DNA from 3 places in the Clostridioides sp. LIBA-7678 genome. Region 2 is predicted to be linked to each of the others. Evidence: riboswitches for the same ligand, from Rfam matches in the RefSeq annotation. Region 2 holds a riboswitch; each other region holds the start of a gene.
The links. A riboswitch is a leader RNA that binds a small molecule or an ion and turns the genes downstream of it on or off. The one in region 2 is predicted to bind lysine.
Positions count from the first base shown of each region.

Region 1: another riboswitch for lysine. It lies ahead of ACTG46_RS16710 (YfcC family protein); the one in region 2 lies ahead of ACTG46_RS17350 (aspartate-semialdehyde dehydrogenase).
Region 3: another riboswitch for lysine. It lies ahead of ACTG46_RS08995 (Na+/H+ antiporter NhaC family protein); the one in region 2 lies ahead of ACTG46_RS17350 (aspartate-semialdehyde dehydrogenase).

Region 1 is NZ_CP196987.1:3,600,294-3,608,194, reverse strand. Features, by position in the region: partial or broken gene ACTG46_RS16730 (helix-turn-helix transcriptional regulator) at 48-230, shown strand; gene ACTG46_RS16725 (AbrB/MazE/SpoVT family DNA-binding domain-containing protein) at 258-473, shown strand; gene ACTG46_RS16720 (macrolide family glycosyltransferase) at 506-1,681, shown strand; gene ACTG46_RS16715 (DUF3139 domain-containing protein) at 1,975-2,376, shown strand; lysine riboswitch at 2,691-2,870, shown strand; gene ACTG46_RS16710 (YfcC family protein) at 3,017-4,408, shown strand; gene ACTG46_RS16705 (M20 family metallopeptidase) at 4,422-5,609, shown strand; gene ACTG46_RS16700 (glycerate kinase) at 5,710-6,870, shown strand; gene ACTG46_RS16695 (MurR/RpiR family transcriptional regulator) at 7,125-7,877, shown strand.
Region 2 is NZ_CP196987.1:3,746,895-3,754,795, reverse strand. Features, by position in the region: gene ACTG46_RS17370 (SPFH domain-containing protein) at 213-1,202, shown strand; gene dapD (2,3,4,5-tetrahydropyridine-2,6-dicarboxylate N-acetyltransferase) at 1,316-2,032, opposite strand; gene dapB (4-hydroxy-tetrahydrodipicolinate reductase) at 2,222-2,971, opposite strand; gene dapA (4-hydroxy-tetrahydrodipicolinate synthase) at 3,038-3,925, opposite strand; gene ACTG46_RS17350 (aspartate-semialdehyde dehydrogenase) at 4,042-5,043, opposite strand; lysine riboswitch at 5,216-5,389, opposite strand; gene dapA (4-hydroxy-tetrahydrodipicolinate synthase) at 5,467-6,348, opposite strand; gene ACTG46_RS17340 (L-serine ammonia-lyase) at 6,671-7,864, shown strand.
Region 3 is NZ_CP196987.1:1,852,724-1,860,624, reverse strand. Features, by position in the region: tRNA gene ACTG46_RS09000 (tRNA-Leu) at 367-447, opposite strand; gene ACTG46_RS08995 (Na+/H+ antiporter NhaC family protein) at 557-2,287, opposite strand; lysine riboswitch at 2,425-2,601, opposite strand; gene lplA (lipoate--protein ligase) at 2,861-3,847, shown strand; SAM riboswitch class I at 3,938-4,043, shown strand; gene ACTG46_RS08985 (MetQ/NlpA family ABC transporter substrate-binding protein) at 4,155-4,952, shown strand; gene ACTG46_RS08980 (TerD family protein) at 5,055-5,654, shown strand; gene ACTG46_RS08975 (GGDEF domain-containing phosphodiesterase) at 5,705-7,579, opposite strand.

The DNA of each region.
Region 1 (7,901 bases), 150 kb from region 2:
AATTTAAATAATAAATTTAGTACGATAAATATAGGAGATATTAAAATATGCTTAATACAAATTTGAAAAGACTAAGAAAAATTCATCAGTATACGCAAGAGGATTTAGCTGAAAAACTTAATATATCTAGACAATCAGTAGCAAAATGGGAAAGTGGAGAATCCACTCCTGATATAGATAGTTGTATTAAACTTGCAAAATTGTACAATGTTAAACTAGATGATTTAGTCAATCATTCAGAAGAAAAAACAGGTATTATAATACCACCTAAAGGAAAATTTTTCTTTGGAGCTGTTATAGTTGGAGAAGGTGGTCAGATTGTTATTCCAAAAGAAGCAAGAGATATATTTAATATAAATACAGGAGATAAATTATTGATACTTGGAGATGAAGAAAGAGGACTAGGAATTGTTCATCAACGTGATTTGGTAAATTTTATAGGTCATATGGGAGTAACAAATAACGAAGAATAATTTTAGAAAAATTATAAAAGGATGGATAAAATATGAGTAAAATAGTTTTTTTCAGCATTCCTGCATATGGTCATACTAATCCAACCATTGAAGTAGTTCGTGAATTAGTAGATAGAGGGAATGAAGTATTGTATTATTCTTTTAATGAATTTAAAGATAAAATTGAAGATACTGGAGCAAAATTTATTAGTTGTGATAAATATCTCCCAGAATTACGTCCTGAAGATGAGAAAAAAATTGGCAAGGATTTCTCTGGGTTAATTGAGATGATAGCAGACACTACAATATCTTTAGATGAAAAAGTATGTAGAGAACTTAAAGTTTTTAATCCAGATTGTATTGTATCAGACTCATTAAGCTTTTGGGGAAAGTTATTTGCACAAAAACTTAATATTCCATATATATGCTCTACAACAACTTTTGCATTTAATAAACATACAGCAAAAATGATGAAGCAAAGTTTTATGGAAGTTGTTCATATGTTTTTGGGGATGAGACGTATTAATAAAAAAATAAAGCTCTTACAAAGAAAAGGATATTATGTAAAAAACTTTGTTTCTATGATTTCTAATGATAATGATACAAATACTATTGTATATACATCAAAAGAATTTCAGCCAATGTCAGAAAATTTTTCCAGTAAATATTCTTTTGTAGGGCCATCAGTATCAAAGTTGATTGTTAAGCCTAAAGATAAAAAGAGAAAACTTATATATATTTCACTTGGTACGATTAATAATAAAAATGTTAATTTTTATGAAAACTGTATAAAAGCATTTAAAGATTGTGATGTTGATATAATTAGGTCTGTTGGTAGAGATACTGACATTAAAAGTTTAGGGAATATACCAAATAACTTTGAAGTTAAAAATAGTGTTGAACAGATTGCTATACTTCAAGAAGCTGATGTGTTTATCACTCATTGTGGTATGAATAGTGTAAATGAAAGTTTATATTATGGGGTACCTATGGTCTTATTTCCACAACATTCAGAGCAGAGAATGGTAGCTAATAGAGTTGCTTATTTAGGTGCAGGACTGATGTTAAAAGAAAATAGGTCAAAAAATATTAAAGATACTGTATTTAAAGTTATGAATGATAATGGATACAAAGAAGAGGCAATTAAACTATCAAAAAGCTTTTATAATGCAGGTGGTTCAAATAAGGCAGCTGATGTAATATTACAGCTTATAAAGTCATATTGCTGAATATATAAATTTAGAAGCTTAATATGATACTTATTATGTTAATTGAAATATTGCAATAGATATTCTAAAACAAATACTTGTGAAATTTTTATAATAATGAAATAAAACTACATGGAAAGTAGGAAATATATATACTACTTAATAAAAATACTGACAGTAGGGCCTTTTAACCTACCAGTTAGGGCATGTATATTGATACTAAATACGATGGATGTTATATTCTAATAGAAAAATATAACATCTTTTTTTAGTGAATTATAATAGTTTTAAATAATAAAAGAAGGGGAATTAGCATGAGAAAATATAGAATTATTTTAGTAGTATTAATTATAGGTATTGTAGGTATAGCAGGAAGTGTTGTATATAATAACTATTTCAAACCATGGAAGGAGGCTGAGATATATATCAATAAATATATGGTAAAGCAAGGTATTTCGGAAGATGATATAAAGAGTATTACAAAAGAAAAAGCAAAGAAAGCAAGCTATAATGGAATACTGTATAGAGTAAATTATAAAGATGATTCACAATATGAATATCAATATTTTTATAGTGATGATTATTATGCCCTATATGTAAATAAAGTTATGTTACAAATTTATAATGTAGAAAACAATAAGCTTCTAAAAAGTAATGAAGAATTAAAAAGTGTTAAGTATCCACCAATTTATCTTAAAAAAGAATTGAATAAATAGTTGAGGATACAATGGAATGATTTCTTATGGTAATCAATTATTAATAAACATCTAATAAAAATATCCAAAGATTCACTTAATAGAGAAAGTATAATTTGTTACATATAAAAACATATATCTTCAGACTTTAAAAAATTAGATATAAAAATATACTACATTCTTTGAATGTATGTGCAGATATAAAGTTTATTGATGTGGAAAATAAAATTTAATTCTAAGTATATTATATTGAAAATATTTACAATCTCGACATATTATGCTACAATTATTTACAATAAATAAAATTTAATAAGCATTACCTCATCTAATAAAAAGATTGAGGTAGAGGTTGCATTTACTAAGATTAGTATTGAAGAGGTTGGAAACCAATGAAGCAATATAAAAGGAGTAAGTGCCGAAGTGCTAGTGTCCAAAGCTAGTGCTGGGACTGTATTTAATAGGTACAGTACTGTCATCAAATTCATCCCGAATTTTGATGGAGAGCTATCTTAGATAAGATAAAGGGAAGATGTAGGTATATTGTATTTAACACATTTAGCTCAACATGTATCCATGTTGAGCTTTTTTACATCTATACAAAATAGGATAGAAAAGGGATGCAATAATAAAATATTTTAATTTAAAAGTGGGGAGAATAAAAATGAGCAGTTTAAAAAAGAAGAGGTTTACTATGCCGCAGACACTTACTATAATATTCTTATTAATAGTAGTAATGGCAGTTCTTACTTGGATAGTACCAAGTGGAAATTTTGAAAGGGTAGATATAGACGGAAGGTCAGTTGTTGTAGCTGGAACTTATGAAAAAGCACCATCAAATCCACAAGGTATTACTGATGTATTTTCAGCTCCTATAAATGGATTTATAGATGCAGCTGAAGTAGTTGGATTTGTTTTAATAGTTGGAGGGGCTTTTGGAATAGTTAATAAAACAGGTGCAATAGAAGCCATTATAGCGCACACTGTAAATAAAATGAAGAAGTTTCAATTTTTAATAATACCTATATCTATGATTTTATTTGGTCTTGGTGGTACAACTTTTGGAATGAGTGAAGAAACATTACCTTTTTATATGATATTTATTCCACTTATGACCAGCATGGGATATGATTCATTAACCGCGGTGGCAACAGTATTTATAGGGGCAACAGCTGGATTTGGAGCGGCGACTACTAATCCTTTCTCTGTAGGAATAGCACAGGCATTGTCACAAATAGCACCAGGTTCTGGAATAGAGTTTAGAGTTGTTATGTTTATAATATATATGGCTATATCTATAGCATTTGTTATGATGTATGCTAATAAAGTAAAAAAAGACCCTAAAAAGTCTTTAGTACATGATATATCACTGAATCAAGAATCAATGGTTAATAGTGATACAAACATAAAAGAATTTACAAAAAGAGAAGCCATTGTAATAGCAATTTTCGTAATAGGTATGGGAATTATGATATTTGGTGTTTTAAAATTAGGATGGTATATAGCTGAAATTGCAATGATATTTACAGCCATAGGTATAATATCTGGAATAGCATCAGGGCTTAAGCAAGATGAAATAGTTAATTCATTTATAAGTGGAGCTGGAGATTTAATGACAGCAGGATTATGTATAGCATTTGCACGTGGAATCGTAATAATAGCAGAAAATGGATTTATAATAGATACAATTTTAAATTCTGCGGCAAATTTATTAAATGGATTACCAAAAACTATATTTATAAACTTAACTTTCTTAATAGAAGGATTAATAGCATTTTTAATACCATCAGCATCAGGGCTTGCATCACTTACAATACCTGTACTTGCACCACTTGGAGACTTAGTAGATGTATCTAGACAAATGATAGTTACAGCTTATCAATTTGGGATAGGTGTAACTAACTTAATAACACCTACATCAGGTGTTTTAATGGGAGCACTAGCAGTAGCTAATATCCCTTGGTCAAAGTGGGTTAGATTCATAGTTCCTCTAATGGTAGTATTAACAATTCTTGTAATGGTATTTTTGACAGTAGGATTATATCTAGGATTCTAATAGGAGGTAAGTTATGATAGAGAGTATAAAGAAAAGAGCTTATGAGATAGAGAATGAACTTGGGAAAGAAATTGAAGAAGTATGCGATTTTATATTCAACAACCCAGAGCTAGGAGATGAAGAATATATATCATCAAAATATTTAGTAGAGAAAATGAAGGAATATGGATTTGATACAACTTATCCATACTGTAATATGGATACTGCTTTTAGAGCAGAGCTAGGAGATAGTGATGGTCCTACTATAGCGTTTTTAGCTGAGTATGATGCACTTCCTGGATATGGAGAAGATAAAGAGCCAGGTCATGCTTGTGGTCATAACTGGATTGCAGCATCTACACTAGGAGCTTGTATAGTATTAAGCAAGTTAAAAGAAAGTTTTAAAGGAAAAATTGTATTAATAGGAACACCAGCTGAAGAAACAACAGGAGGAAAATGTGACTTAGTTAAAGCAGGAGCTTTTGATGATATTGATGTAAGCTATCAGATGCATATAGAAGCTTTTAATAATATAAACTGCAAAGCTTTAGCAATAGATTCATTAGAGTTTAGCTTTGAAGGTGTATCAGCACATGCAGCTAGTCATCCTCATATGGGAGTTAATGCATTGGATGCAGTACAACTTACTTTTGCTGGAATAAATGCTCTAAGACAACATGTAAAATCAGATGTTAGAATACATGGTATAGTTTCAAATGGAGGAGAAGCTCCAAATATAGTTCCAGAAAAAGCTGCTTGTAAGTTTTTTGTAAGAGCTGCTGAAAGAAGTTATTTAGATGAAGTTACTAAAAAAGTTATAAACTGTGCAAAAGGTGCAGAGTTAATGACAGGAGCTAAGCTATCTTATAGATATTTTGAAAATTCTTTTGACAATATAATAAATAATAAAGTACTTCAAAATATAACAAAAAATAATTTGATTGAAGCAGGTATAACAGATATATTAGAGGGAAAAGATGGACCAGTGGGTTCTACAGATATAGGTAATGTAAGTCAAGTTTGCCCTACTATGTATACAGAAATAGCTTTAGATATAAATCCAATGGTATATGTTCACGAAAAAGAATTTCTAAATTATGCAAATTCTGCAGAAGCTTATGATAAACTTCATAAAGCAGTAAAGGCAATGGTGGGTTGTGCATTAGAAATTTATTTAGAAGATGGACTACTTGATGAGATTAAGAAAAATCACATAAATTAATTTAAATTAAAAATAAAACAAAGAGGTATTACTTGAAAATCGGTAATACCTCTTTTATTAATATTATAAAATCGTATATTAAAATAAGGAGTAGATAAATATGAAAATATTAATCTCTATAGATTCCTTTAAGGGGAGTTTATCCTCAATTGAAGCAGCAAATGCAATCAAAAAAGGGATATTAAAAGTTGAAAAAGATGCAAAAGTAAAGATACTACCACTTGCTGACGGTGGTGAAGGAACAGTAGATGCTTTAGTTCAAGGAATGAATGGGACAAAAGAAACTATAGAAGTTACTGGGCCAATAATTAAGAAAGTAAATGCGACATATGGATTATTAAAAGATACGAATACTGCAATAATAGAAATTGCTCAAGCATCAGGATTGACATTAGTCCCAACTGAACTTAGAAATCCTTTATACACTACAACTTATGGTGTTGGAGAAATAATAAAGGAAGCAATAAATAAGGGCTGTAGAAATTTTATAGTAGGATTAGGTGGAAGTGCTACCAATGATGCAGGAGTAGGTATGCTTCAAGCTTTAGGGTTTGAGTTTTATGATAAGAATAATAAATTAGTAGATTTAGGTGGAAAAGTTTTAAATAAAATAAGACACATAAAAATAGATAATAGACTAAAAGAATTAGATGAATGTAACTTTAAAATAGCTTGTGATGTAAACAATCCACTGTTTGGAGAAAATGGAGCTGGATACATATATGGACCTCAAAAAGGTGCAACACGAGAAATAATTGAAGAGTTAGATAATGGGCTTAGAAATTTTTCTAATGTAGTTAAAAATGATTTGGACAAAGATATAGCCAATGTAGAAGGGGTAGGAGCAGCAGGTGGATTAGGATTTGCCTTTTTAGGATTCTTAAATTCAAAGTTAGAATCTGGCATAAAAATAATATTAGAAGAAATTAAATTAGAGGATGAGTTGAAAGATGTAGACTTTGTAATAACAGGAGAAGGTAGATTGGATAAGCAAACTGCTATGGGCAAGGCACCAATAGGAGTTGCAAAATTGGCTAAAAAATATGGGATAAAAGTAATAGGTTTGGCTGGAGCAACAACAGAAGATGCAGTTAAGTGTAATGAAGACGGCATAGATGCTTATTTTTCTATAGTAAATAGAGCTATGACAATAGAAGAGGCTATGGATAAAAAAATTGCTAGTGATAATATGACTGCTACCACAATACAAATATTTAATCTCATAACTAGTGTACAACAGTTAGGAAATAAGTCATATTAAAAATAAGATATGCTAGATAAAAAAGAAAGATATTACACATGAATTTAGATTTTTTCAGTGAGATAGACTGTTTATTTTTATTACAGAATACTATAATAAATTGAAGTACGAAATTATGATATTATAAATTTACATATATAGACATTGACTAAATCTTAATTGTGTATAAAAATAAGTAGTTAAGAGAGAATATATTATTTATATAATATTTGATAAAATTAGATAGACAAACTTAGATATAAGGAGAGAAAAATATGATAATTGAGCTAAACAAAAGTAATTCTGAAAATCTAACCAAGACAGAACTTGAAATAATTAAATTTATAAATGAAAATGAGTCGATATTACCAGAATTATCTATAGTAGAGATTGCTCATGAAACATATTCATCTCCAGCAACTGTTTCAAGGGCAATTAGAAAATGTGGCTTAAATGGATTTAATGAACTAAGGTATAGATTAACAGTAAAAGATGAAAATGATGATATACAAAATATGGGGGATATAATAAATAAATCTTTTATTGAAGCACAAAGGGTTATAGAACAAATATCTTTAACTACATTAATTAATATAATAAAAGCTATAAACGAGTCTAGTAAGATATATATTTTAGCAAGAGGACTTACTGAATATGTAGCAAAAGAGTTTAGTCTTAAATTGCAACTGCTCGATTTCAATGTGGTCTTTATAAATGACCCTAATATAATGAAAATAAAATCTAAATCAATAAAAAAAGATGAGCTTATAATTATTTTTTCATTGAATGGAAATACTGTGGAACTTGTAGAGTCAGCACAAAATGCCAATTTAGGAGGAGCTAAAGTTATAACATGTTGTTGTAGTGAAAATGCAAAACTTATAAAGTATTCAGATTTATATATTGTAGGATATAAGCATGAGCATATATCAATTTCTGAATATGAAGTATCATCTAGGTTACCCTTGTATATTATATCTAGGATAATTATAGACTATATGGTTAGGTATAATAATTCTGAGAATTAAATTGAAGAGTCTATGAAAATCGAT
Region 2 (7,901 bases):
CCTAAATTTAATATATATTAAATTTAAGTTCATATTTCATAAAATTCGCTTAAAAATCAATATTAATATATTAAAAGCTCTAAAGATGTGTATATGTAAAGATAGATAAAAATTTAAAGTATTAACTTTAAACTCAACATTTAGGGTATTAAAAGTGATATTATTAAATTAGAAATATCTTAACTTAATATACTAAGATGGGAGTGATAGATATGTTAAAAGAAGAGAAGACTTATCAAGAGAAAGAAGCAAAGACATTTAATGGAGTAATGGCTTTGATAATGATTATCTTATTTTTAGTAGTTTCAATAGCTATTATGGTTTTTGGAATAATAAAACTTGATAGTGGCTTTGCTGGGATAGGTTCACTTATGTTAATTTCAGGGCTTGTATTTATACTGGTAGATTTTATCCTATGTTTTGGACTAAAGATGATTAATCCTAAGGAAGCTATAGTTCTTGTTTTGTTTGGTAACTATTATGGGACTATAAAAAAAGAAGGATACTATTGGGTAAATCCATTTTGTTCTGCAATAAATCCAACATCATCAGGAATTAATATATCAAAATCTTCATCTGATGAAAAAGTAGATATATCATCTAATCCAAGAGGGAAAAAAGTATCTTTAAAAACAATGACTCTTAATAATGAAAAGCAGAAAGTTAATGATTTATTAGGAAATCCGATTATAATAGGAGTTGTTGTAATTTGGAAGGTTGTAGATGCAACAAAGGCAGTATTTAATGTGGATAATTATAATACATTTTTATCTATTCAATGTGATTCGACTATTCGTAATGTTTCAAGACTTTATCCATACGATGTATCTGAAGATGGAGATGAGAAATCTCTTCGTGGTAGTAGTCAAGAGATAGCTGATAAATTAAAAGACGAATTACAATCAAGAGTTGATATTGCAGGAATTGAAGTGTGTGAAGTAAGAATTACTCACCTTTCTTATGCACCAGAAATTGCAGCAGCAATGTTACAACGTCAACAAGCAGAGGCTATAATAGCAGCACGTAAAAAGATTGTTGAAGGGGCTGTAAGTATGGTAGAAATGGCACTAACTAATTTAAGTGAAAATAATGTTGTAACTTTGGATGAAGAACATAAAGCAGCTATGGTAAGTAATCTATTGGTTGTTCTTTGTGGTAATAAAGATGCACAACCAGTAGTAAATAGTGGTTCAATATATTAATCTAGGGTAAAGTTAAGACATTTTAAATAATTTCAAATATCCTAAAAAGAGGGTGTCTCTAATGAATTAAATTCATGTTGAGACACCCTTTTGCTTATACATTACTTATTTAATTAATCTAAATTTCTAAGGTCATCCATAAGTTTAGTCTTGTCAGCCGTTTTTTCATCTTTCATTTTTATAACTTTAGCAGGAGAACCAGCAACAACAGCACCAGCTTCTACATCAGTAGTTACAATAGCACCAGCTGCAACAACAGCGCCTTTACCGATTCTAACACCTTCAAGAATAACTGCATTAGCTCCTATTAAAACATCATCTTCAACTATAACAGGAGTAGCAGAAGGTGGCTCTAAAACACCAGCAACAACAGCTCCAGCACCTAAATGAACATTTTTACCAAGAGTACCTCTAGCTCCAATAACAGCATTCATATCTACCATAGAACCTTCACCAATAACAGCTCCTATATTTATAACAGCTCCCATCATTACAACAGCATTTTTTTCTATAGTAACCATGTCTCTTATTATTGCACCTGGCTCAATTCTTGCATGTTCACTTAAAGTATTTTTTAGAGGAATAGCAGAATTTCTTCTATCGTATTCTACATGAGTATCTATTATATCTTTACCATGTTTATCTAATACTTCCATTATATCTTCATAGTCACCTATAAATATATAAGAACCATTGCATCCAAATACTTTGAATTTATCAGTTGATTGGAAATGTAAAGAGTTAGTATTTACATATACCTTAACAGGTGTTTTCTTTTTAACTTCTTTTATATATCTTGCTATTTCATAAGCATCGTTTAAATTTACCATTTGTTAATTCTCCTTGTATTTCATTATATTTCTTTTATTATATACTTATTTATCAATTTTAGTATATACTTACTTTTCATTATTTACATTTTATTTTACAGATTTTTTATTATATAAGCATAGTATCAAATAAATTTATCTATTGTATATATTTGAGTTAAACTGTGTGTCCTCATTATATTATTGTTATTATCCTAACATGCTGTCCATATTATAAAATCCTGGTTTTTGTTTAACTAAGTATTTAGCAGCAGCTATAGAACCACTTGCAAAGATACCACGAGATTGGGCTTGATGGCTTATTGTAAGGACTTCATTATCTCCTGCAAATAGAGCATCATGTTCACCAACAATATTTCCACCTCTTATAGCATGAATACCAACTTCGTTTGGTTGTCTTTTTGCGCTACGACCATATCTACCATAATTATTTTCAACATTTGGTAAAACCTCTTTTATAGCGTTAGCAATCATAACAGCTGTGCCACTTGGGGCATCTACTTTTCTGTTGTGATGTTTTTCTATTATTTCTATATCAAATCCTTCTAATAATTTAGCTGCATCTTTAACTAATTTCACTAATACATTTACACCAAGAGACATATTATATGATTGGAATACAGGAATAACTTTAGCCGCTTCATGTATTTTGTTCATTTCTTCATCATTATATCCAGTAGTAGCAATTACTAACGGTGTCTTAGTCTTTAAAACATAAGATAAGATATTATCTAAATTAGAGTGATGAGAAAAATCTATAACTACATCAACTTCTTCAACTATAGTGCTCATGTCTTCGTAGATTTTAAGGTCACCTTCACAACTATCCATACCTCTAGCTGCAACACAAACCAATTCTAATTCACTATCTTCTCTTATAGTATCGGCTAAAATCTTACCCATTTTTCCATCATAACCAGTTGCTATAACTTTTAACATAATTTCCTCCTATGATTAAGGGCTAACTTTTGACCAAACCTATTTTTTACCATGCATCAATTTTTACTATGCATTAACTTTTAGTCCAAAGTTAACTAATTCTTTCTTTAATACTTCTAAATTTGCTGGGTCCATTTCTGCTAGAGGTAATCTTAAATCTCCAACATTGAATCCTAGTAAATTCATTGCAGTCTTAACTGGTATAGGATTTACTTCTATAAATAAAGCTGCTATTAGAGCATCCATACCAAGTTGTAATTTTCTAGAACCTTCTATATCGCCTTCAAAGAATTTGGCTACTAAATCGTGAGTTTCTTGAGGGCAAACATTAGCAAGTACTGATATAACTCCTTGACCTCCTAAAGATAATAAAGGAAGTATAGTATCATCATTACCAGAGTAGATAGCAAAATCATCTGGAACTAAACTAGCTATTTCTGCAACCTGTCCTAGGTCTCCACTAGCTTCTTTTACAGCAACTATATTATCTATTTTAGCAAGTTCAACTATAAGGCTAGGACTTATATTTACACAAGTTCTTCCAGGGACATTGTAAAGTATAATTGGAAGTTTGACACTGTTAGCTATTGTTTCAAAATGACGTTTAAGTCCAGCTTTATTAGCTTTATTGTAATAAGGAGTTATGATTAATAGAGCATCTACTCCTAATTTTTCAGCTTCTTGGCTTAGATTAACTGAGTGCATAGTATCATTAGAACCACTTCCAGCTATAACAGGAACTCTTTTATTAACTTTTTCTACAACATACTTAATAGTAGCAAGTTGTTCTTCATCAGTCATAGTATTAGCTTCACCAGTAGTACCACAAGATACTATAGCATCAGTACCATTAGCTATCTGGTATTCAACCAATTCGCCTAATTTGTCAAAATCAACTTTGTTATCCTTTGTAAATGGTGTAACTAGAGCAACAGCAGAACCTTTAAATATCATATAAAATCAATCCCCTCTTTTTTATTTTTGTGTTTTATATTACAGTTACTTCTAATGCTTGTTTTTATATTATTATTAATATTTTACAAAATTATATATTTATACAAGTTTGTATATTATACTAAATCGTATGATAAAGCCATTTCAGCTATTTGAATTGCATTAGTTGCAGCACCTTTTCTGATATTGTCAGCTACAACCCAAAGATTTACACCATTGTCAACACTGAAGTCTCTTCTTATTCTTCCAACAAATACTTCATCTCTATTGTCAAATTCTACAGCAGTTGGATATTCATTATTAGCAGGATTATCAACTACTACAACCCCTGGAGCTTCTTCAAGTGTTTTTACTAAGTCTTCTAATTCAAATGGATTATTAAATTCAACGTTTATAGATTCACTATGACCATTTCTCACTGGAACTCTTACAGTAGTTGCAGTTATTTTTAAGTCGTAATTATTAAGTATTTTCATAGTTTCATTTACCATTTTCATTTCTTCCTTAGTATATCCATTTTCAGTAAATGAATCTATATGAGGAAGACAATTGTAAGATATTTGGTGAGGGTAGAATCCAGTAGGATTACCATTCATCCCTTTCTCTAAATCTTCAACACCTTTAACACCAGAACCAGATACAGCTTGGTAAGTAGAGTATACTACTCTCTTAATTTTGTACTTATCATCAAGTGGCTTAAGAGGAACCATAGCTTGTATAGTAGAGCAGTTAGGATTAGCTATTATGCCCTTGTGTTCTTTTATTGCTTCAGGATTTACTTCAGGAACTACTAAAGGAACATCTGGGTCCATTCTCCAGTGACTAGAATTATCCACTACTAAGATTCCATTTGATGCTGCTATTGGAGCATACTTTTCACTAATACTTCCTCCAGCAGAGAATAGTGCTATTTGTATACCTCTATCAGTAAATGAAGTTTCCTTTAATTCTTCTACTATATATTCTTTACCACAAAATATTACTTTAGAACCAGCTGATTTAGAAGAAGAGAATAAAAATAGATTTTCTATTGGAAAATTTCTTTCTTCTAATACTTTTAAAAATGTTCTACCTACCATTCCAGTAGCACCAACTATCGCTACGTTTACTTTTTTCATATAAATTCACCCCAATTTTAAATTATTAAAACATTATTTGATTTTAGTTATACAAGTAAGATATGTTAATATTTTTTTATATCCAAAAACTTTAATATTATATTAACAACTTTAATTATATACAAAAAACGTACAAAGGTATACTTTGTACGTCTAATTTATCACTCAAAGTAAACCCTGTAGCTCATCACTTATAATATAAGTGACAGTATTACACATGTTATGTGTAATCCCAGAAAATATAATTGCAAGAAATATTTTCTTCGGCTGTAAATCCTTTTTCCAATCATTAACGCCTGCCAGCTACTATTGGATACTCTTAGTTACAGCTACCTCTACCCTAGGTTAATAGGATATTAAAATTTGATTATTCTAATAATAATACATATTTAAGAAAAAATCAACTTATTTATATAAATATTGCTAAAATTTAAATCCAAAATTTGTCAATTCTTGTTTTAATACATTAAGATTAATTTCTTCCATTTCAGCTAGAGGAAGTCTTAAATCTCCAACATTAAAACCTAAAATATTCATGGCAGTTTTAACTGGCACTGGATTTACTTCTATAAATAAGGCAGCAATTAAAGCATCCATATCAAGTTGTAATTTTTTTGAGCCTTCAATATCACCTTTAAAGAATTTAGTTACTAAGTCATGTGTCTCCTTAGGGCAAATGTTAGCAAGCACAGAGATAACACCACTTCCACCTAATGATAATAGTGGTAATATAGTGTCATCATTACCGGAGTATATAGCAAAGTCTTCAGGTACTAATTTAGCTATTTCTGCAACTTGAGCTAAATCTCCACTTGCTTCCTTTACAGCAACTATATTATCTATTTTAGCAAGTTCAGCCACAACAGATGGCTTTATATTTACTTTAGTTCTTCCAGGTACATTGTATAAAATAATTGGTAACTTAACGCTATTTGCTATTGTTTCAAAGTGAAGTTTAAGACCTTTTTCATTAGTCTTATTATAGTAAGGAGTTATTATTAAAAGTCCATCAACTCCTAATTTTTCAGCTTCTTGACTCATATGAACAGACAACATAGTATTGTTTGAACCAGTACCTGCAATGACAGGTATTCTTTTGTTAACTTTTTCAACTGTATATTTTATTACAGCAAAAATTTCAGATTCACTCATAGTAGTTGCCTCACCTGTTGTTCCACAAACAACTAGTGCATCTGTGTCATTCTCAATGTGGTATTCGATTAATTCACCTAATTTTTCGAAGTTGACATTATTATCCTCTGTGAATGGGGTAACTAAAGCAACAGCAGAACCTTTAAATAACATATAATCAAATCTCCTTTTTTATCTAAATTTAATTTTTTAAGTACAATAATAATTATAGTACAAATTAATTAATTTTAATAGGTATAGTTAATATCTTAACTGTTTAAATAAGATATTTATATTATATTAATATTAGAAAAATTTGAAATAAATGTTTTATTCTCAAAATATGCATATTAATTTAATAAAATATACCAAAATGGAAATAAAAAATAAATTTTATGCGAATTTAATAACTAATAATTAATATATTTAGGTTATAATAAATATGTGCGTAAAATCTAATAATAAGCAATAATACCGTAAATTTAGGAGGAATAATATGGATACTTTAAAGGAACTTTTTAAAATAGGAAGTGGGCCTTCAAGTTCTCATACTATGGGACCACAAAGAGCAGCAGAAAGATTTAAAAATGAAAATTCAGATGCAGAAAGTTTTAGAGCAATATTATATGGTAGTTTGGCAGCTACAGGAAAAGGTCACTTAACTGACTATATAATTGAAAAAACGATATCGCCAAAAAAAGTTGAAATCGTTTGGGAAGAAGATATTATAAAAGATTTTCATCCAAATGGAATGAAGTTTGAAGCTTTAGATAAAGAAGGAAATGTAACGGCTGAATGGACTGTATATTCTGTAGGTGGAGGAACTATAGCAGAAGAAGGTCAAAGAAATAGCAAAAGCAACAGTATATATCATCTAGATACTATGGATGAGATAGTAAAATGGTGTAAGGAAAATAATAAGACTTTAGTAGATTTTGTGTTGGAATGTGAACCAGAAGACATAAAAGATTATATAAAAACTATAAAAGATGCTATGAGAAAATCTATTGATGATGGATTAAGCACAGATGAAATAATACCAGGTAAATTATTATTAAAAAGAAGAGCAAGTACGTTTTATAATGCATACCAAAAAGATAAAAACTTCTCAACACTTGTATATGCATATGCACTAGCAGCTTCTGAGCAAAATGCTTCTGGTAATATCATAGTTACAGCACCAACTTGTGGTTCTGCTGGTGTAATCCCAGGAATATTCTTTGCAATGCAAGATTTCTATAAGTATGATGACCAAAAAATAATTGAAGCACTACTTGTGGCTGGGATAATAGGTAATATAATAAAGACTAACGCATCAATATCTGGAGCAGAGGTAGGGTGTCAAGGTGAGGTTGGTGCAGCTTGTTCTATGGCAGCAGCGGCAGTAGCATACTTAAAAGGTGGTACTATAGACCATATTGAATATGCAGCAGAAATAGCACTTGAACATCATCTAGGAATGACTTGTGACCCTGTATATGGATACGTTCAAATTCCATGTATAGAAAGAAATGCTATGGCAGCTCAAAGAGCTTATGATGCAGCTAATTATGCATTATTAACTGATGGCTCACATTCTGTCTCCTTGGACCAAGTTGTTGAAACAATGAAAGAAACTGGTATAGACATGATGGATAAATATAAAGAAACTGCTAAGGGTGGACTTGCTAAACATTTCTTCTCTTGCTAAAAAATAAAATTTTTAAGTAATAATTCCCCTGTTTTGA
Region 3 (7,901 bases), 1.9 Mb from region 2:
ATATTAATGTAAAATAATATATTTATTTAATTTATTACTAGCATGTCATATAAAACACTAAAAGTAAAGTTATATTGTAATTTACTATATTATGTTAAAGATATATTTATACATGCAATAGAATCGTTTGCAAATTTATCTTTGTGAAAAATAAGATTTTATCTTATTGACAAATATCTAAGAATTTATATGTAATTGTAATTTTAAACAACAAAAAAAGCACTCAATGTGCTTTTATATTTATTAATAAAATATCCTTAGAAATATATTCATATTATATTCGATTTATCAAAAAATAAAAACGGGATAGCCCACTCCGAAAGCCAGCAATCCCAGTTTTTTTCAGCACAACTAAGTACTGTAGAGTGCGGATGAAGGGAGTCGAACCCCCACGCCAATGGCGCTAGATCCTAAGTCTAGTGCGTCTGCCAATTCCGCCACATCCGCTTATTACTCTTTTATTTTACTATATTTCGCTATTATTTTCAATAACTTTTTAAAATTATCTAAAAACTAACAAAAGAATGATAATAAAAGGTGAAATTTATTTATATCTTTATTCTGCAAGTTCTATCTCTGCTTCATCAACTCTCTTACCAATTATTTGAATACCAACAAATACAGCAGCTATAGCTACTGGTAATACTATATATATTGGCAATCCTAATCCAGCTGGTATATATCCAAATACAATAGTGATTACTGCTGTAAATATAGCATATGGCATTTGAGTATTAACATGGTCTATATGATTACAACCAGCTCCCATTGAAGAAAGTATTGTTGTATCTGAAATCGGAGAACAGTGGTCTCCAAATATTGCACCTGTTAAGACTGCACTTGTACTCACTATTACATAAGACATATCAGGATTTAATGAGTAAGCTAGTGGTATTGCTAGTGGCATAAGTATACCCATTGTTCCATAAGCTGTTCCAGTAGCAAAAGATATTATTGCTCCTAAACCAAATATTAAACTTGGCAATAAGAATGGAGGTAGTGAACCTGATAATAAGTGTATCAAAAATTTAGCTGTACCTAATTCTTTTATTACTGAACTTAATGACCATGCAAGTATTAATATTACACCAGTTATTACTAAACTTTTCATCCCATCTATCCAAACATCAATTGCTTCTGACACTGTAAAAATCTTTTTAACTACAGCCATTATAATAGCAACTAAACTTGCAACAAGTGCAGATTGGAATAATGCTCTAGATGCATCAGATGCACTAAATGCTTCTTTTATTGCTCCAAAAGAATATGGTGAATTTGTAAATAGTTGTATTAGAGCTTTATCTTCACCACCCATTATAGACGTATATCCACTATAATAGAATGATGCCAAAGCAACTATTATTAATGTTCCTATTGGGATTATAGCATTCCACACACTCAATTTCACTCCATTTTTTGGTGCTAAATCATCTAATTCTTCTACACCTTCATCAAGGTCTGTACCAACTTTTCTACTTCTAGATTTTATTTCTGCTTTTTTCATTGGCCCAAATTCTTTTAATAATAATGCTGATATTACAATAAATGCTAATATTAATATATTATAAAATCTAAATGGTATTGTATTTAAAAATATACCAAATGCATCAACATCTACACTTATACTTTCAAAAGCATCATGTATTAAACCAACTTCAAGACCTATCCATGTAGATATTATAGCTAATCCAGCAACTGGTGCTGCTGTAGCATCTATTATAAAGGCTAATTTTTCTCTTGATATTTTCATTTTATCTGCAACAGGTCTCATCATAGGACCTACTATTAATGAATTTGCATAATCATCAAAGAATACCAAAAGACCTAAAAACCATGTTATAATTTGTGTACCTTTCGCTGATTTCGCTCTTTTGGCAAGTGCCTCAGCTATAGCCTTAGCTCCTCCCATCTTTGCAACAAGATTTATAACCCCTCCAATTGCTAGAACTTGTAGTATTATCCCTGCATTCCACGGGTCTGATAACGATACCAAAGCTCTATCCACTAAGTCTAAAAATGCTTGTATGAATGTAGCAAACACATTTATACCACTAGCTTTAATTATAAAACTCCCAGAAAGAATCCCTATAAGTAAAGAAATTATTACGTTTTTAGTTATGAATGCAAGTATTATAGCAACTAATGGTGGTATTAAAGTTAAGATTCCAAATTTTTCTGCATTAGCTAGTGCGATAGTGTCTATATCTTCCTCTGCAAAAACCATTACTGTTGACATTATAAACATAATTGTCGTCAGAAAAATAATATTAATTTTTTTGTTTCTCATATAAATCTCCCTCTCTTTTTTAGTTTTGTGAATTATACAGGGTATTTGATAAAACTAAAAAAGCCTTAAGTGCTAAACACTCAAGGCTTGAAAATTACAATACATCAACAATATTAAAATAAATATAATATAATTCCTTAAATGATAGCTCACCACAAATAAACCTGTGACAGTTGTACATATTTTCTATGTACCCCCAGCAATATAATCTTAAAGCATCAATTATAAAACTTCGGCAATATCTCCTTTCCTAATAAATCTCTGTGCTTAACTCATTATTAGTACTGATAGATTATTGCGCCTCTACCCTTCTATTCACTTTTATTAAGTATATTTTGAGTATATATTATTTATTTAAACTTTGCAAGTTAGTTTTTAAAATTCCTTTTTATTTTTTACATAAAATCCCAAACTTCTCTAATTATGTTTAATATACACTTCTATTAATATAAGATTGTCTTCTTTTTTAAATCTTCTAATTTAAAGGACTTTTTACATTATTGTCGAATTATAAAATTAATTGTACTAAAAATAACAAAAAAATTTTATCAATTATATGGAGGAATTACTTTAATGTTACTAATTTACAATGAAAAGACAAACCCTTACTTCAATTTAGCGATGGAAGAATATCTTCTAAAAAATTTTGACGAAGACTTATTTATTTTATGGAGGAATGAACCTTCTATAATTGTTGGAAAAAATCAAAATACACTTTCTGAAATAAATTTAGAATATATAAAAGAAAATTCTATACCTGTTGTTAGGAGACAATCTGGTGGTGGAGCTGTATTTCATGATTTAGGAAATATAAATTTTACATTCATAGCCTGCAATAATAATAGCTTTAGTGATTTCAGAAGATTCACTCAACCAATAATAGACTTACTTAAGACATTAGATGTAAACGCTGAATTTTCTGGAAGAAATGACCTTCTTATAGATGGTAAGAAGTTTTCTGGAAATGCTCAATACAACTACAAAAATAAGGTGATGCATCATGGTACACTGTTATTTTCATCTGAGATAAATGACCTTTCAAAAGCTCTAAAGGTAAAACCTATAAAATTTGAAGGAAAGGGCATAAAGTCTGTAAAATCTCGTGTAACTAATATAAGTGAACATCTACAATCTAAAATGGATATACTAGAATTTAAGGACGCAATAATGAATTATCTCTCTAAAACTAACACTGATAATACTAATTATTATTTAAGTGATTATGACATAGAACAAATAGAAAAACTTACTAAGTCAAAATATGAAACTTGGGATTGGAACTTTGGTAATTCCCCAAAATATACCCTTTCAAATGAGTTAAAATATTCTGGTGGAAACGTTGAGTTTAATCTAAATGTTGATAAGGGAATAATAACTACTATAAAATTTTTTGGAGACTTTTTTGGAAAACGTGATGTTTCATTTGTGGAAGATAAACTTGCTGGAACGAAACATGAAGAGAATGCTTTAAGGAATGTTTTAGATTCCATTGAAATAAATGATTATTTCTTAGGAGCTGACACTGATATTCTAATTTCTGGAATCTTAGGTGTTAAATAGAAATATTAAAAATTTTAAAATATTTATAAAATTATGTTTACATATGTAAAAAATCATGATAATATTTATAACATAATTAAAAATTGATACTTCTTATCCAGAGTGGTGAAGGGACTGGCCCTATGAAACCCAGCAACCAGTATATTTTTATATACATTGGTGCTAAATCCTGCAGTATTATACTGAAAGATGAGTCTAAATTAGCTTTTAAAGCCTGAGTTTAAACTCAGGCTTATTTTATTTTGCAGTGTGATAAAAGAGGGTATTTTATTTTTAACTAATCAATCATATTCAGGAGGGAATTTATATGAAATTCAAAAAATTATTAAGTTTATTATTATGTCTAGTTTTTACTTTATCTATAGTTGGATGTTCTAAAGGTAACGATGATAAAAAAATTGTTGTTGGCGCTACTTTAGTACCAGGTGGAGAATTATTAGAAGAATTAAAACCACTTATCGAAGAAAAAGGTTATACTTTGGAGGTTAAAAATTTTGATGACTACATACTTCCAAACGAAGCTTTAAATAACGGAGAAATTGATGCAAATCTATTCCAACATGAACCTTATCTAAAAGAAGCTGTTAAAGCTAAAGGATATAAAATAATGGCTGGAAAAAAACTATATGTATGCCCAGCAATCCTTTACTCTTACAAGATAAAATCTATTGATGAATTTAAAAAAGGAGATACAATCGCAATAAGTAACAACCCATCTTCTTGTTCTAAAGACCTTAGATACCTTGAAAGTATCGGACTTTTAACTTTACCTAAAGGTGATGGATTAGTTAGTCCTAAAGATATAATAGAAAATCCAAAAGGCATACAATTTAAAGAATTGGATATCGCTCAGATTCCATCTTCTCTTCCAGATGTAACTGCTGCATTTATAGATACTACATACGCAGTACCTGCTGGCCTTGATGCTAAGAAAAATGGACTTTATACAGCACCTATAAATGATGAGTATGCAAATCTTTTGGCATTTAGAACTGAAGATAAAGATAGTGAAAAAATTAAAGTTCTACAAGATGTTCTTACATCAGATAAAGCAAGAAGTATAATTGAAGAGAAATATAAAGGCATTGTAATTCCTGTTTTCTAGTATATTTAGTATAATTTTAATATTATTATTCTAATCTTGTTGAATATTGACTTGTTAAGTGCTACCATTTAAGTAAATCTATGTTTATGGAGGAAAATTACTATGGCTATAGAATTAAAAAAGGGGCAAAAAATAAACCTTACAAAAAAAGAAAATAGTGATTTAGGTGAAATCTTAGTTAATTTAAATTGGAATCAAAAAATACAAAAAAAAGGTTTTTTTGGCTCTCTAAAAAGCAGTAATATAGATTTAGATTTAGGTTGCTTGTTTGAAATGAAAAATGGTGTAAAAGGTGCTGTACAGGCATTAGGTAATTCTTTTGGTAGTTTAGGACATCCGCCTTTTGCTCAATTAGATGGAGATGACAGAACAGGTAGCAATACACAAGGAGAAAACATAAGAATAAATGGTAATAAAATAAAAGAAATAAAAAGAATACTTATTTATGCTTTTATCTATGAAGGTGTAGCTAATTGGTCTGAGGCTGATGGAATTGTAACAATCAAACAGAAACAGGATTCAGATTTAGTTGTTAAACTTGATGAACATAAAAATGGCTATAATATGTGTTCAATAGCCTTGATAGAAAATGTAAATGATGAGACATTCAGTGTTGAAAAAGTAATTAAATACTTTAAAGGTCATAGAGAAATGGACAATGAGTTCCATTGGGGCTTAAAATGGGTTGCAGGAAGAAAATAAGTGTATTTATAAGGGACTATAAGTAAATTTACTTACAGTCCCTTTTTTCATTAAGTATTTACTTGGTAACTATTATAAACACATTCTTTATCCAGTAGTTCCTCAAATTCTAACATGGGCATTGGTTTATAAAATACATATCCTTGAACTAAATCACATCCAATCTCCTTTAGAAACTCAACTTGCTCCTTATATTCAATACCTTCAGCAACAGTTGTAATATTCAATTCTTTTAGCATATGTATAATATTTTTTATTACTGTTCTTTCTTTTTCTTTGTCTAAACTAGCATTAAAAAACATAGAATCAAGCTTCAAAACATCAAATGGTAAATCTTTTAAGACACCTAAAGATGAGTAACCTTTTCCAAAGTCATCTAGAGAACAAGTGAATCCATTTTCATGTAAATCATGTATAATTTCCAAAAAGTGTTCTTGATTCTCAAAAGCAACACTCTCAGTAAATTCAATTTCTATAGTATTTCGGGGTATATTATATTTCTTTTGTATATTTGAGTAAGTTTCCACAAATTTAGTATTATAGAACTGTATTCTAGAAACATTAACTGATATCTGAACAAATGGTTTATTTTCATCTAATCTCTTTCTAATCCATATACAGACTTCTTCAAAAACATACTTATCTACTAAACCAATAAAAAAATCCTTTTCCAATATTGGAATAAATACTGCAGGAGATATAATCCCTTTATCTGGAGTCATCCAACGTACTAAAGCTTCTGCACAATCTATTTTTTGATTATGTAAATTAACTTTAGGTTGAAAATAAACTATAAATTCTCTATTTTCAATAGCTTCATGTATTCTACTTTTGATTGTATTTTCTTCAATCATTTTTTTACGAATATTTTCATTATAAAAAGCATAATTAGTCCCTGGTTTATTTTTAACAGTTTTTTGTGCAAAGTTTGCCCGATTTATTAAATCATCTATGTTTAGTTTTTCAATCACATCTTCAATACAACAAATTCCACTGACAATAGTGATACTATATTTGTTTTTAATTTCATTTGTAATATTAATTAGTTTATCATCTACAACTCTTTGCCTTATTACTAAATCTGACTTATCTACATAACATCTTAAAGCAATAAATCTATCTGCAATTTCTCTTGCGAATATCTCATATTTTCCAATATCATTCATCATAAGATTAGCATATCTTTTCAGTATCATATCTCCATAATCATATCCAAATATATCATTAACGTATTTAAAATTTTCAAAATCAATATAGAATATAGCAAATTTCTTATCTTTATATTTGTGAATATTTTGATTTGCATCTATCTTAAACTTTTCTATAGTATTTGCTCCTGTTAGCTCATCTTTATATGCAATGTTTTTTAAATCTACATTTAGTTTTTCCAAACTAATTAATTTTCTATTATATTGTATAATCAATATAATCCATGCTAACATACCTATAGTAGATATAATGATTATTAAAGTCATTAGATAATCACTTTTTTCTTTAGAGAAATTTTCTATCTCAAACACTGTACTATTTGCAAGATTAAAAAATTCTTCACTTATATCTAATAAATGATTATTCTCTTCATTCATCCTTACTTTTTCTATTTCAGTGTTTAAATCTTTCCACTTTTTTTCTAGTAAAAATAAGTACTCATTATATTTTTTGCAATCAGCGTCTACCAAACCGTACTTTCCATCCCCTGTAATCAATTCATGTAAAATCCCATCAATATAATCTCTCAACTCATCATTGGGTTTATTGTTCATTTCTAATTTGCTTAAACGCTGACTAGCTCCCCGAACAATGCCAACATAATTAATAAGTTTTCCATAGTCCCCAATATTATGAATCAATTTAATCGAAATGGAACTTATAGAAATTAATAAAATAAATAAGACTAAGATAGTTACCTTCAAAACTCTCTTCATAAAATACCCCTATCCTCTATGTTGTTTTTCATGTGTATAATCATTTTTCAAATAAGATGCATGAAATTCCAATAAAAACTTATATGCAGTTAAGATATAGAAATTTTTATTTTACATAGTTTATTTTTAGCATTATATCCATTTACAAAAACGTTTTTTATATAGAAATTCTTATTTTCAAATATAGTTATCTTACTTTTAGTTGTAAAACATAGCTTAAAACTATATAATTGCGACAACATACATCTATATAGTTCAATTATATTTAAAAATTATTCTTTTTGTCCAGTACAACTTTGTATTTTATTATATTTTGAATAGA